2 regions of the Streptomyces sp. NPDC002144 genome follow, and region 1 is predicted to be linked to the other one. Evidence: riboswitches for the same ligand, from Rfam matches in the RefSeq annotation. Region 1 holds a riboswitch; the other holds the start of a gene.

What was found. Region 1 has a riboswitch for S-adenosylmethionine ahead of ACWCQ1_RS16560 (amino acid ABC transporter permease). Riboswitches for the same ligand answer to the same signal wherever they lie in the genome.
Region 2: another riboswitch for S-adenosylmethionine. It lies ahead of ACWCQ1_RS36670 (putative leader peptide); the one in region 1 lies ahead of ACWCQ1_RS16560 (amino acid ABC transporter permease).

What each region holds. Positions count from the first base shown of each region.
Region 1 is NZ_JBSFDB010000009.1:257,606-264,505, forward strand. It holds gene ACWCQ1_RS16550 (ABC transporter substrate-binding protein) at 1-420, opposite strand, end outside; gene ACWCQ1_RS16555 (amino acid ABC transporter ATP-binding protein) at 484-1,281, opposite strand; gene ACWCQ1_RS16560 (amino acid ABC transporter permease) at 1,278-2,258, opposite strand; SAM riboswitch class IV at 2,584-2,693, opposite strand; gene ACWCQ1_RS16565 (glutathione S-transferase C-terminal domain-containing protein) at 2,759-3,634, opposite strand; gene ACWCQ1_RS16570 (putative leader peptide) at 3,788-3,898, opposite strand; gene ACWCQ1_RS16575 (hypothetical protein) at 4,010-4,669, opposite strand; gene ACWCQ1_RS16580 (hypothetical protein) at 4,709-5,083, opposite strand; gene ACWCQ1_RS16585 (ABC transporter ATP-binding protein) at 5,565-6,900, opposite strand, start outside.
Region 2 is NZ_JBSFDB010000032.1:82,806-89,705, reverse strand. It holds gene ACWCQ1_RS36685 (ABC transporter permease) at 1-513, opposite strand, end outside; gene ACWCQ1_RS36680 (ABC transporter permease) at 510-1,469, opposite strand; gene ACWCQ1_RS36675 (ABC transporter substrate-binding protein) at 1,473-3,092, opposite strand; gene ACWCQ1_RS36670 (putative leader peptide) at 3,319-3,435, opposite strand; SAM riboswitch class IV at 3,470-3,582, opposite strand; gene ACWCQ1_RS36665 (DUF1684 domain-containing protein) at 3,635-4,459, opposite strand; gene ACWCQ1_RS36660 (LLM class F420-dependent oxidoreductase) at 4,503-5,426, opposite strand; gene ACWCQ1_RS36655 (NtaA/DmoA family FMN-dependent monooxygenase) at 5,519-6,900, opposite strand, start outside.

The sequences.
Region 1 (6,900 bases):
GAAGAGGTTCTCCCAGGTGGAGTTCTTCACCTCGGGCTTGAGACCGAGGACCGCTGCGACCAGACGGCCGAGGTCGGGCTCGGAGCCGGTGAGGGTCTTCTGGTCGCTGCCCACGTAGGCCAGCGGCGGGAAGCCGGCCGGCAGTGCGCCGATGCCGATCTCCAGCTTGCCGCTCTTCTTGACGGCCGCGGGCAGTTCGGCGCTGATGGACTTGACCTCGGAGACCTTGATGGAGGTCTGCTGGGCGGCGCCGTTGGAGACCTGGCCGACGACGACCTCGCCGGTCTTGGCGGCGGCGTCGGTGGAGGTGGCCGCGTCGCTGTTGCCACCGCAGGCGGCGAGCCCGGTGGCCAGGGAGGCGACGGCGGTCGCCGCGGTGATGCCGCGTATCAGGCTGCGTCGGGTGAAGTGGATGGACATGGCCGTTCCTTGTCGCTGGAGGTGATGAGAGTGGTGTGGGGGGAGGTCTGAAGCTGCGGCGAGTCACAGGACCTTGCTGAGGAAGTCCCTGGTCCGCTCGTGCCGAGGGTTGTCGAGGACCTCGGAGGGCGGGCCCTGCTCGACGATCCGGCCGCCGTCTATGAAGACGACCCGGTCGGCGATCTCGCGGGCGAAGCCGATCTCGTGGGTGACGATGACGAGGGTGGTGCCGCTGGTCGCCAGGTCCTTGATGACGGCGAGCACCTCGCCGACCAGTTCGGGGTCGAGGGCGGAGGTGGGCTCGTCGAAGAGGATGACGCCGGGGCGCAGCGCGAGGGCGCGGGCGATGGCGACGCGCTGCTGCTGGCCGCCGGACAGCTGGCGCGGGTAGGCGCCGGTCTTGTCGGCGAGGCCGACGCGGCCGAGGAGTTCCCGGGCGAGTTCCTGGGCCTCGGTCCTGCCGAGCCGGCCGGTGGCGACCGGGGCCGCGGCCACGTTGTCCAGGACGGTCAGGTGCGGGAAGAGGTTGAAGTTCTGGAAGACGAAGCCGATCCGGCCGCGTTGGGTGAGGATGGCCCGCTCGCTGAGCTCCTTGAGCCGGTCGCCCTGCCGCTTCACGCCGATCGGTTCGCCGTTGATGCTGACATGGCCGATCTCGGGCTTCTCCAGGTGGTTGATGACCCGCAGCAGGGTGGACTTGCCGGAGCCCGAGGGGCCGAGGATCACGGTGACCTCGCCGGGGCGGACGGTCAGGTCCACGCCGTCCAGCACCCGGTGGGTGCCGTACCACTTGTGCACGTCGTGCACCTCGACGGTGGCGGCCTCGACGTTCGCCAGGGCCTCGATGGTGTCGGTGGTCATACGGCGGCCTCCCGGCGGATACGGGCCCGCAGCTCGGTGAGAGCGGTGCGGAGCTTCTGCAGCGGTGTCGGCGGCAGGCTGCGGGTGGCACCGCGGGCGTAGTGCCGCTCGACGTAGAACTGGATGACGGAGACGACGCTGGTCAGGATCAGGTACCAGACGGTGACGACCAGCAGCAGTGGCACGATGTCGCCGGGATAGGTGGAGCCCATGGTCTGCGCGGAGCCGAACAGGTCGAGCAGGGAGACGTAGAAGACCAGCGAGGTGCCCTTGATCAGGCCGATGAGCTGGTTGACGTAGTTGGGGATGATCGAGCGCAGTGCCTGCGGGAAGACGATCTTCCGGAACTGGTAGCCCTTCGGCAGGCCGAGTGCCGCGGCCGCCTCGTGCTGGCCCTGGTCGACGGAGAGGATGCCGCCGCGGACGACCTCGGCCGCGTAGGCCGCCTCATTGAGGCTGAGGCCGATGACGGCGATGGCCATGTCGGTGGCGAGCTTCGTCTCGTCGAAGGAGAAGAAGGCCGGACCGAAGGGGATGCCGACGCTCAACGTCTTGTACAGGGCGCTGAAGTTGTAGAGGAAGAGCAGCACCACGATGAGCGGGATGGAGCGCAGCGCCCAGATGTAGGTCCAGCTGACGGCGCGCAGCACCGGGCTTCTCGACAGCCGGGCCAGGGCGAGCAGGATGCCGCCGAGGAGGCCCAACACCGCGCTGTAGGCGGTGACTTCGAGGGTGATCACCAGACCGTCGAGGATGGTGGGGCGCAGGAACCAGTAGCCCCAGCGGTCCCACTGGTAGAACGGGTTGGTCACCAGGCCGTGCACGAACTGGGCGACCAGGACGAGGACGACCGCGGTGGCGATCCAGCGTCCGGGGCGCCGCAGCGGCAGAACTCGCTGGGCGGTGAGGGGCTTTGACGGTTCGTCTGCGGCGGACGTCGGCGCAAGCGTGACGGTGGCGCCAGGGGGTTCACTCATGGTGGGCTCCGGCTGGGTCGGACACCCCGGACGGCGCGGCGGCATGCGGCGGCGGACGCGACAGCGGAGTACCGGGGGGCGGAAAGGACGACGGCACACCGCGTCGCGGTGTTCGTCAGGGGGTGCGGGGGCTGCGGGAAGAGGTCAGCCCCGACAGCGGGCACGGCCCGATGCGGTACACAGTGCGCTGTTCACGCGGAGCAGATCGACGGCGCGATCGGCCACGAGAGGGTTCGGGTACGGCTGTACGCAGCCCTGTGGGCGGCGCGTGGCCGTCCTGGGAGCTGCGTACATGGCGTCACCGTCACTGTTCCGGCCCGTGTGGGCCTCGCGCTTACCGAAAGGTCATCCGGTCCGGTCGTCACCTGGGGCACCCCACCGCGGTGCGAGGGTTGCCGGTCAGCTAGCCAGGGCTTGTCGCTGACGCTCATGACCGTTCTGGTTGTCAGTTAAAACAATCGTCCGAACACATGTCAACGCCCGTCCACCAGGTGGAACGGCTAACGGGTTTTGTGGGCCGCCCAGTCCAGGATCCGTACGGCCGCTCCGGCGGCCTCCAGTCCCTGGCAGCGTGCGTGGTGGCGGCGTTCGATGCCGTCGAGGTCGAGGTGGCCGCCGAACGCCGGGTGGGCGGCGAGCCGGCGGGCGTAGGCCCACAGGGTGGGGTGGTCGGCGATGCGCTGGACGGCGGCGGCGTCCAGGTGGTTGCGGTGCACGGTGTCGAGCTGGACCAGCGCGGCCCACAACTCGACGTCGGCCGCGGTGACTTCGTCACGGATCAGGTAGGTACGGCCGGTGAGCCAGCGGTCGAGGGCGCCCAGGGTGTCGAGCAGGGTGGTCAGTGCTGTGTCACACACGACCGCGTCCTCGCCGGCCGACCCGGCCCGCTGCGCCGCCTCCTCGATCCCCTCCCGGCACATCCGCTCCACGGCCTCGATCTCCGAGTCCGCGCCGCAGGGGTGGAGGGAGGTACCGCCGGTGGAGAAACGGCGGGCGAGGTCGCGCATGATGTCCGGCGCGTGGGTGCTGACGATCCGTCCGGACCAGTCGTCGCTGAGCACCGGTCCGACGGCCGGTCCGCGGTAGCGGTGGGCGCTGGCCTCGTACAGCGGCCGCAGGGCCGAGTGGCCGCCTTCGGGGCAGTCGGGCACGGCGGGCAGGTGGGTCACCGGACAGACGGTGTCCAGGCCGAGCAGGCTGTGGGTGACGGCGATGCGCAGGCCGTCGGGACAGGCGGTCGACAGATGGAGGCGGTAGCGGCCCGGAACGGCGTAGTGGCCGCTGCGCGCGTCCCGGCCGATGCGGCCACGGAAGGCGGGCGCGGGTCGGTCGGTGGCGTGGGCGGTGGCGTGGGTGGCCGGCGGTGCGATGGTCATGACTCTCCCCGGGAGCGGGCGCGGACGTACGCGCGGCGGAAGCGACGTCGGGCGGGCGGGAATGGGGCGGCGGTCCTGGGAGCAGGGCTCACCCGTGCGCGCCGGACGAGGCGCCCCCGAGGGGGCGGGTGCCGGCGCGGGAAAGGCCGCGGCTCAGCCCTGGGGCCTGATCGCGCTGCAGACTCGCAGCAGATCGATGTGGCGGCGGGAGGTCAGAAGAGGCGAACGGACCACGCGGACGGTGACCGGTTCATGGCGCCTCATGTTTCCCTACCTATTCACTAGGATTCCCTCAGTGAGTGTCGATCCGACCGCGGACCACGTCAAGAGGGGCGTCCCGCATGGCGGACGCCCCGGTGGACTTTCCCGGTGGGGTCAGCGGAGATGAGCGGTGTCGACGGTCGTGTACTCGCTTCCGACGGCGGTGACCAGGATGTAGCCGGGGTTGCTGTTGCGGTCGACGTAGCACGTGAGGTAGTGGACGACGGCCACCGTCTGGCGCACGGGATTCTGCGCCACCGCCTTGCGGCAGTCCGCCGCGGTGGGAAGTTTGTCGGAGTTCCAGGAGGCCAGCTTGCCGTTGCTCGCGGCCAGGTAGCCACCCGAGACGTAGATGGCGTCGGTGCTCGACCCCGCCGGTACCGGCGGGGTGTGGCTGAAGTCGTAGCCGGTCGGCGTGCCCCCGGGGTCCATCATGCGGAACCCGCGGACCAGCGCGGTCGAGACGGAGGGCTGCGGGCTGGACAGCGCGGCCGTGGTCGCGAGACCGCCGCCCCCGATGAGCGTCACCGCCGCCACGCCGGCGATCACGGGATGGGCGGAGGCCATGCCGAGCAGCGGGCCGATGACCGGGACCGAGAACTTCAGATGGGTGTTCTTCTGCGTGACCGTGGAGTGGTCGCCCGCGGTCACGGTCGCCGTGGGCGCGTAGTCCCGTGAGCGGCGGCGCGTGGCCCGCTGCGGGGGCAGGTAGGTGTTGTGCTGGACGTTGCCGTCGCCGGCCTGGGCGCCGTTGGTCCGGCTGTTCCTCATCATGGCGGTGCTTTCTGCGGCCCGTGGGTGTCGGTCGGGCGCCTAACCGAACGTGTTGTGCTGGGTGTTGCCGTCGCCGACCTGCACGCCTCGCGCCTCCCGCAGATCGACCCGGTACGTCCCGCGGGGGCCCGCGTCCGGGGCGGTCAGGGCCAGCAGCCGTCGGGCGTGCTCCACGACTTCGGCGTCCACGGCACCGGCCAGGACGAGATCGTGGGCGAGCCCTTCGGCCGATCCGCCCGGCCGGCGCTCCAGCAGCTCGATGCGTTCCAGGGCCCCGGGCCTGCCCGCGAGCCGCCGCACGAGCGCCTGCTTCAGGGCGGCGTAGCACTCGGTCACCGCCGACGAGGCGGCGCCGCTCAGACCGGCACCCACCCCCGCGGCCAGCGCCTGCGCCACCAACGTCCCCGGGTCCATCCCCCACCTCCGCACGGCTTCCTCGGCGGCACCCGGTGACGATCACCGGCGTGACGACACGAGGAAGCTATCGGCGGGCCGACCGGCTCCTCGGGCCTTGAGCGGAGTCGACGGATATCGCACGACCGGCGGCGGGACGTCGCCGTTGTTGGCCGTTTCCTGCCCGGCGATGCCCGTTCGGCACCGGAGGGACCGCCGTCGCTCCCCCAGCCGACGGCCGGACCGCGGAGTTCGGGCGCCGGCCATCGGACGCGAACCATATGCGGGCCGGCGGCCGTTGACCCCGGAGCCGGCGGACGTTGTCACCGCGGACGGCCGCCTTCTGGTCCCTCGTGAAGGCGGGTTCGTCCTCGGCGGCGAGTCCGTGCGAAGGGACCCGGAGCCATGGGCGGCGTCGCACGGCGAGCCGCCGAGCAGAACGACCCAGGCCGTCGCGCGCGGCCCGTGTGCCCGGCGGCCCGGGATGCTGCCGGGACCGGGCTCAGTGCAGGTCCGCGCCTGCCGGGCTGTCGTCCGTCAGGAAGCCGCCGGACTGGTGCTGCCAGAGCTTGGCGTAGGCGCCGGCGGAGGCGAGGAGTTCCTGGTGGGTGCCCTGTTCGACGATCCGGCCGCGGTCGAGGACGACGAGCCGGTCCATGCCGGCGACCGTGCTCAGCCGGTGCGCGACCACCAGCGCGGTCCGCCCCTCCATCAGCCGCCACAGGGCTTCCTGGACGAGGATCTCGCTCTCGGAGTCCAGCGCGCTGGTCGCCTCGTCGAGCAGCAGGATCGGGGCGTCCCGCAGGATCGCCCGGGCCAGCGCGACGCGTTGGCGCTGGCCGCCGGAGAGCTTGACGCCCCGCTCGCCGACCATGGTGTCGAAGCCGTCCGGCAGTGCGTCGGCGAACTCCGTGACGTGCGCCGCCCGGGCCGCGCGGCGGATCTCGGCGTCGGTGGCGTCCGGCCGGGCGAAGGCGATGTTCTCCCGTAGCGTGCGGTGGAACATCGCCGGGTCCTGCGGCACGTACGCGATCAGGCCGCGCAGGTCCGCCTGCCGCATCCGGCTGATGTCCTGGCCGCCGATCAGGATGCGGCCCGCGTCGATGTCCATCATCCGCAGCAGCAGCCGGGTCAGCGTGGTCTTGCCCCCGCCGGAGCGGCCGACCAGTCCGATCCTCGTGCCGCTGGCCACGGCCAGGTCGAGACCCTGGAAGAGCGGTTCGCCGCCGCCGTGGGTGAAGTCGACCCGCTCGAAGCGGACGTCGGCCGGTCCCGGCAGCAGCGGCTCGGGGGCCGGCGGGTCCAGCACGGTGGGCGGGACCAGCAGCAGCTCGGTGAACTGCGCGGCCTCCGTCATCGAGCTCTCCAGCCGGCGGTAGATCTGGTTGAAGTCGAACATGATCTTCGTGGCGTTGGTGTAGTAGGTGAAGGCGACCACGACCGCCTCCACGCCGTGTCCGCCCCCGCCGAGCGCGACCGCGAGCAACAGGCCCAGCACATTGGTGAGGACGGACATCGGCGCGACCAGGGTGTCGATGCGCAGATTGCCGTAGTCCCACGACCGGAGCATGAGCCGGCGCGAGTGGGCGACCCGCCTGCGGTGCTCGGCGGCCTCGCGCCGCTCGGCGGCGAAGGCGCGGACCGTCTCCATGTTCATCAGACTGTCGGCGACATGGCCCGCCACCCGGGCGATCGCCTCCTCGCGCTGGTCGACGATGGCCTGACGGCGCCGGATCAGCGGCGCGACGCACACCGCGGTGACCGCGATCATCGCCAACAGCCCGACGACGAGCCACGGTTGGTAGCGCCACAGCACCACCGAGCCGAACAGCAGCGGT
Region 2 (6,900 bases), on a different contig from region 1:
CGCCACCTTCACCGTGCCGTAGCCCAGCGCGGTGACCAGGGCGAGGGACATGAACAGCGCGGGGATGGACAGGAGTACGTCGACGAAGCGCATGAGGACGTCGTCCACCCAGCGGCCCACGAACCCAGCGACCACCCCGAGCAGTCCACCGACCACGAACGCGACCAGGACGGCGATCAGCGTCGCCTTGAGGGACAGCTGGGCGCCGTGGACGACCCGGGAGAACACGTCGCGGCCCAACTCGTCCGTGCCGAACCAGTGATGTGCGCTCGGGCCGCGGAAGTTCTGTGCGGGGACGCCCTTCAGCGGGTCCTGAGAGGTGAACAGTCCCGGCCAGAACGAGGCCAGTACCACCAGGACGAGGACGACGACCGACAACAGCAGGCCCGGTCGGCGGGCCAGGAACCGCAGCACACGTCGTACGTCGCCGCGGCCGCGCGGCTCGGGGCCGGGGGCCGTGTCGACCGGCCGGGCCAGGCCGAGGGCGGTGTCGTCGACGAGGCTCTGGCTCATGCGAGGGCCGCCCTTCCGTTCGAGGCCACCACGATCCGTGGATCGAGGAGTGGGTAGACCAGGTCGACGACCAGGTTCGTCGTCACGAAGATCAGCGCTCCGAACACCACGACCCCTTGCACGAGCGGGATGTCCTGGGCCGTGACCGCCGCCGCGGTGACGCGGCCGAGGCCGTCGCGGGAGAACACGGTCTCCACCACCACCGAACCGGCGATCAGTTGCCCCACGAGCAGGCCGACGACGGTCAGCGCCGGCAGGGACGCGTTGCGCAGGGCGTGCCGCAGATGAACCCGCCACCGGTCGGCGCCCTTGGCCCGCGCTGTCTCGATGTACGCCTGGTCCAGTGCGGTGAGCAGGCTCTTGGCGAGCACCTGGGCGACCTGCGCCCCGGTCGGCACCGCCAGCGTCAGGGCCGGCAGCACCAGCCCCCGCAGGCCGTCGTTGCCGAACGCGGGAAACCAGCGCAGCCGGAAGGAGAACAACTCGACCAGCAGCAGCCCCACCCAGAACGTCGGGACGGACACCCCCAGCGGCGGCAGCGACAGCAGCAGCTGCCGCAGCCAGCGCTGTCTGGTGTACGTCGCCACCACCGCCAGACCGCCGCCGAGGAGCACCGCGAGCAGCAGGGCCGCGCCGGTCAACTGCAGGGTCTGCGGCAGGGCGTCGGCCAGCGTCGAGGTCACCGCACGACCGGTGGACACCGAGTCGCCGAAGTCCCCGCGCACCGCCCGGCCGAGGTACTCGGCGTACTGCACCAGCACCGGCTTGTCGAAGCCGTACTCGTGCCGCAGGGCGGCGATCTGTTTCGGGTCGACCTGCCCCGAGTCCATCCCGGCACTGGCCATCGCCGTGACCGGGTCGCCCGGCAGATAGTCCAGCACCAGGAACGAGACCGTGTACGCCGCCCACAGCACGCCGACCGCCTGCGCGAGCCGTTTGATCACATAGCGGCGCATGCGTCAGCCGATCCAGGTGTCGTGCAGCTGGAGCCGGCTGGAGGCGTCGAAGTCCAGGTCGTGCACCTTCTTCGACACGCCCAGTTGGGTCTGGAGCTCCACCACCGGAGCGTAGTAGGCGTTCTGCACGATCAACTGCTGTGCCCGGCCGACCAGTTGCCTGCGCTTGGCCGGGTCGACGGTAGCGGCCTGCTCGGACAGTGCCGTGTCCAGGGAACTCGGGGGCAGGTGGTAGAAGTTGGCCAGCTCGGTGGAGAAGGAGCTGCGCAGGATGTCGGGATCGGCGCGGGTCACGTTCCCCCACACCGCGTCGTAGTCGCCCGACTGGAGTGTCGGGGCGAACTGCGTGACCTGGAGCTGCTTGAGGGCCACGTCGACACCGACGGTCTTGAGCTGCTGCTGAATGAGCTCCAGCGCGGGCTGGTTGGTGGCCGCGTTGGGAAACCACTTGATCGTAAGACTCAGCTTCTGGCCGCCCTTGGCGCGGATGCCGTCGCTTCCGGTCTTCCAGCCGGCCGCATCCAGCAGGGACTTGGCCTTGGTGACGTCGAAGGTCAGGCCGGAGGCGAGGTCGGTGTAGTCGGGTGTGGTGTGTGCGAGGACGCTGGTGGCCGGCCGGGTGCCGGTCGGGAAGACGGTGTCGGCGATCTGCTGCCGGTCGATGGCGTGGAGGATCGCCTGGCGCACCTTGGCGTCCTTGAACAGCGGCCGGGAGTTGTTCAGGCCGAGACCGAACACCACCCCGGGGTTGGCCCGTCGCTGGAGGGTGACCTGGCCACCCTTGAGGGCCGCCTCGTTGGCCTTGCCGACGCTGGCGACGGCGTCCACCTGACCGGACTGCAGGCTGCCGGCCCGCACACCCGGCTCCGGCACGACCTTGAACACCAGCTTGTCGAGATACGCCTCGCCCTTCTTGGACCACAGTGATGATCCCCAGGCGTATCCGGTGCGCCTGGCGAGTGTGAGGGACTGGTTCTGCACGTACTGCTTCAGCACGAACGGTCCGGAGCCGGTCACCCCGTCGCTGCACTTCTGCTGCGGGGTCTTCTTCACGCTGGCCGAGGACTCGATGCCGAGCGAGTGCGTCGAAGTGGCCTGCAGGAACTGGGCGTTGGGCTGGCCGAAGGTCACCTTCACGGTGAGCGGGTCGACCACGGTGGTGCTCTTGACGCCGCTCAGGTAGCCCTCGGCGAGGGTGCCCAGGGCGCCGAGCTTCGGCACCGCGTCGAAGTTGTCCTTGACCACCTGCGCGGTCAGCTTCGAGCCGTCGCTGAAGGTGACGCCGGAGCGCAGATGGAAGGTGAAGGCCGTGGCGTCGGGACTGACGTCCCAGCTCTTCGCCAGCCACGGCACGATCTTGCCGGTCTTCGGGTCCTGGTCCGTCAGGGAGTCCACGAGCTGGCGCACCGAGTAGATGGTCTCGTTGCTGGCGACCTGCTGCGGATCCACGCAGCCGGAGTCCGAGCCCACCGCGAAGGTCAGGGTGCCGCCGGACCTGGGCACTCCGGTGCCGCCGCCCGCGTCGCCGCCGCCGGATCCGCAGGCGGTCAGCAGGGCGCTGGTGGTCACAAGGGCGGTCAGTGCCGCCCACCGAGAGGTTCTGACATGGGGAAGTGCGATCACGGAGGGCTTCTCCTACTCGTGTCACCAGGCACGGCGGTGGTACGGGACTCGGCCGTGCGAGGGCGTGCGGACCCGATCGGCGTGATGCCGACGTCGGGGAGCGCTGTGCAGACAGGGATCAGCGGAAAGGAAGAACGGGGATCAGCGGAAACGAAGTACGCGGATCAGGCGCAGACGGATGCGGCGGCGACCGGTGCCGGGCGGCGACCAGCGCTGAAAAGGCGCGTCAGGCCTGACAGAGACAGCTGGTCGAGCGCTTGAGATCGATGTGGCGCCGACGCGAGAGCCGGGAGAACACGGTGGCGACGGCGAAACGGGCGCTGAGGTCACCACCGTGCCGCATGTCGGTCCTCCACCTGTCCGGCCCCGGTCACGGGGCCACGCGCTTGCGGGATCGTCGCTGATCCCGCCGGGCTTTCACCTGGAGCACCCCACCGCGTGGGAGGGTTGCCGGTCAGCGAGCCAGGGCTTGACGCTGACACTCAATGCCACTCGTGATCGTACGGAGAGATCTTGCCGTTGGTCAATGGCCGGGCCCCGGCTCAGGAACCGCCGCGCTCGCGGGGGATCTTCTGACCGGCCTCGATCGCCACCGGCAGCCGGTTCTCGGCCGGGGGCAGCGGGCACGTGGCCAGGTCCGTGTAGGCGCACGGCAGGTTCGCGGCGCGGTTGAAGTCCAGGACGACCCGGCCGTCGGCGGCGGGCGGCTCCAGCCACAGGGCCCGGTTGGCGGCGTAGGTGGTGACCCCGGAGGTGGCGTCGGTGAACAGCACCAGCAGCCGGCCCTCGCCGGCGCCGGGGAACGCGGTGAGGGACAGCTGACGTCCGTCCAGCTCGAAGTCGATCCTGCCCGGAGCGTCATAGACGTGCTCCAGGCCCTCGACGGCCGCCCCCACGGTGGTCGGCCGGGGTGTGTCGAAGGGGACGTAGCGGCCGGTCACGGCCCAACGCGGGTCGGGTGCGTAGGCAGGTGTTCCGGTGAAGGCCGCGCGCCGGGGCGCGTCCGGGTGCCGGGGGCGCACGATGTCGTGGCCGCCGCGCTTGGCGACCTCGATGACGGCGTCCTTCCACACCGCGTTGACGCCGCCGCGCTCGGGCAGCACGCCGAAACGGTGTTCACCGCGCACCGGGGTTCCCTCGACGACCAGTTCCTCGCCGTCGTCGAGGGTGACGACGACTCCGTCGGGGCCGGTGTGCCAGGCGCCGGGCGCGTCCGGGAAACGCTGGGGGCGGTCGTCGAGCCAGTGTTGGCCGGTGATCGCCAGGATCCCGTGCGGGGCGGAGAGTTGGGCCTCCTGGGCCCGGTACCACTCCAGCCAGGTCTCGGTGAAGGTGTGGAGGTCGGTCGTGGTGGCCTCGGTGGTCAAAGGAGTCTCCTTCGTGCAGGGGCTGTCGGGTCTTCGGGGCGGTTCAGCGGGCGAGTTCGCCGAGGAGTCGCCAGGTGCGTCGGCGGTCGGCCTCTTTGGCGATCCCGGTGCCCGAGAACACGACCTCGGTGGCACCGGCGTCGCGGTATCGGCGCACCTTGGCCTCGACGGTCCGCTCGTCGCCGATCACGGCCAGGTCGGCGGCTCGTCGGGCGCCGGAGAGTTCGATGACCCGGGCGTAGGACGGGATCCCCTCGTAGAAGGCGAGGTTCTCGGTGGCCTTGGCCTTTACTGCCTCCACGTCGTCGGTGACCACGCCCGGCACGAGGGCGACGATCCTGGGCGCGGGGCGGCCGGCGGCCTCGGCGGCGGTGGTCAGGGCGGGCACGATGTGGTCCGCCAGGGCGCGTGGTCCCGCCAGGTACGGCAGGATCCCGTCCGCCAGTTCACCGCTGACCCGCAGCGCCTGCGGCCCCATTGCGGCGACCAGCAGGGGGACACCTCTCTCGGCACCCGGTACCCGCGCCGGGCGCGGGGTGGTGGCGGTCAGCAGCTCACCGTGGAAGTCGGCCGTGCCGGTCTCGGTCAACTGCCGCAGCCCGGTGAGGAATTCACACAGCCGGGCGATGGGCCGCTCGAAGGGCAGGCCGAAGGCGGTCTCCGTCAGCAGTTTCGTGCCCAGGGCCAGGCCGAGGTGGTAGCGGCCGTGGGTCGCGGCCTGGGCGGTCTGGGCCTGGCTGGAGACGAGCAGTGGGTGGCGGCCGAAGACGGGGATCGCGGAGGTGCCGACCTGCAGTCCGGGCACCTCGCGCCCGACGATCGCCGCGAGCTGGGGCGAGTCCGCGCCGAAGCTCTGCCCGAACCAGGCCGACGTGACACCGGACTCCGCTGCCTCATGGGCCAGTCGTACGGCGGCGTCGACCTGGTTCGGCGCGTCGGACGCGGTGAGCACTACTCCAACCGTCATGTCGGTTCAGAACGGGCGTCGGCCGGAGTCGCATTCCGGTTCCTGTGTGACAGCTTCTTGTCAGTCATGTGTACGAGACCCGGCGCGGGGGCTCAGCCCGCCTGCCGCCGGTCCGGGGCGGACCGGTGGGTGAGCGGTTCACGCAGGCCGAGGTTCTCGCGCAGCGTGGTCCCGCTGTACTCGGTGCGGTAGATCCCGCGTTCCTGCAGTTCCGGGACGAGCAGGTCGACGATGTCGTCGAGGCCGTCGGGAATCAGGTACGGCGTGACGTTGAAGCCGTCGACCGCGCCGTGCCGTACGAAGTGGGCGAACTTGTCGGCGAGACCGGACGGCGTACCGACGTGCCCGCGCTGCGGGCCCAGCGCGATGACCGTCTCGCGCAGCGACCAGCCGTGCGCCTCCGCCTTCGCCCGCCACTCCGCTACGACCGCACGCGGGTCGGCGATCCGGCGGGCGCCGAAGGAGCCGTCGTTCTCGGTGACGACCGGGTCCTCCTTCGGCAGCGGCCCGTCGGCGTCACGGTCGGAGAGGTCGATGCCCCACAGCAGCCCGGCGATCCCCAACGCGGTGGCCGGGGTGACTTGTTGGAGCCGGATCCACTGCTTCTTCTCCTGGGCCTCCTTTTCCGTCGCGCCGATGATGATCTCGGTGCCGGGCAGGATCCGCAGATCGTCGTCGGGACGCCCGATCGCGCGCAGCCGGTGTCGGAGGTCGTCGGCGAAGGCCAGGGCGTCGTCGAAGTCATTGCCGTGCGCGGAGAAGATGACGTCGGCGTTGCGGGCGGCGAAGTCGCGTCCCTCGCCGGAGTCACCGGCCTGGAAGATCACCGGGTGACCCTGGGCGCTGCGCGGCAGGGTGGGGGCGAGGTCGACGTCGAACTGCGGGCCCTTGTGGCGCACTTGACGCACGGCGCCGGGAGCCGACCAGGCGCGGGCGGTCGCGGAGTCGGCGACGGCGCCGTCCTCCCAGCCGTCCCAGAGGGCACGGGCCACGGTGAGGAACTCCTCGGCGCGCCGGTAGCGGTCGGCGTGGTCGAGGTAGCCGCCGCGGCGGAAGTTCGCGCCGGTCCAGGCGTTGTCCGTGGTGACCACGTTCCAGCCTGCGCGGCCCTCGGAGAGGAGGTCGAGGCCGGAGAGGCGGCGGGCCAGGTCGGCGGGCTCGTTGAAGGTGGAGTTGGAGGTGGAGACCAGGCCGATCCGGCGGGTGACCGCGGCCAGCGCCGCCAGCTGGGTGATGGCGTCCGGCCGTCCGGCCACGTCCAGATCGTGGATCCGGCCGTCGACCTCGCGCAGCCGCAGGCCCTCGCCGAGGAAGAAGGCGTCGAACAGGCCGCGTTCGGCGGTCTGGGCGACCTTGCGGAAGGAGGCGGGGTCGATCTGGGAGCCGCTGTCGGGGGCGGACCAGATGGTCCAGTGGTTGACGCCCTGGAAGAAGACGCCGAAGTGCAGCTGGGCGTGTGGCCGGGGAACGTCGA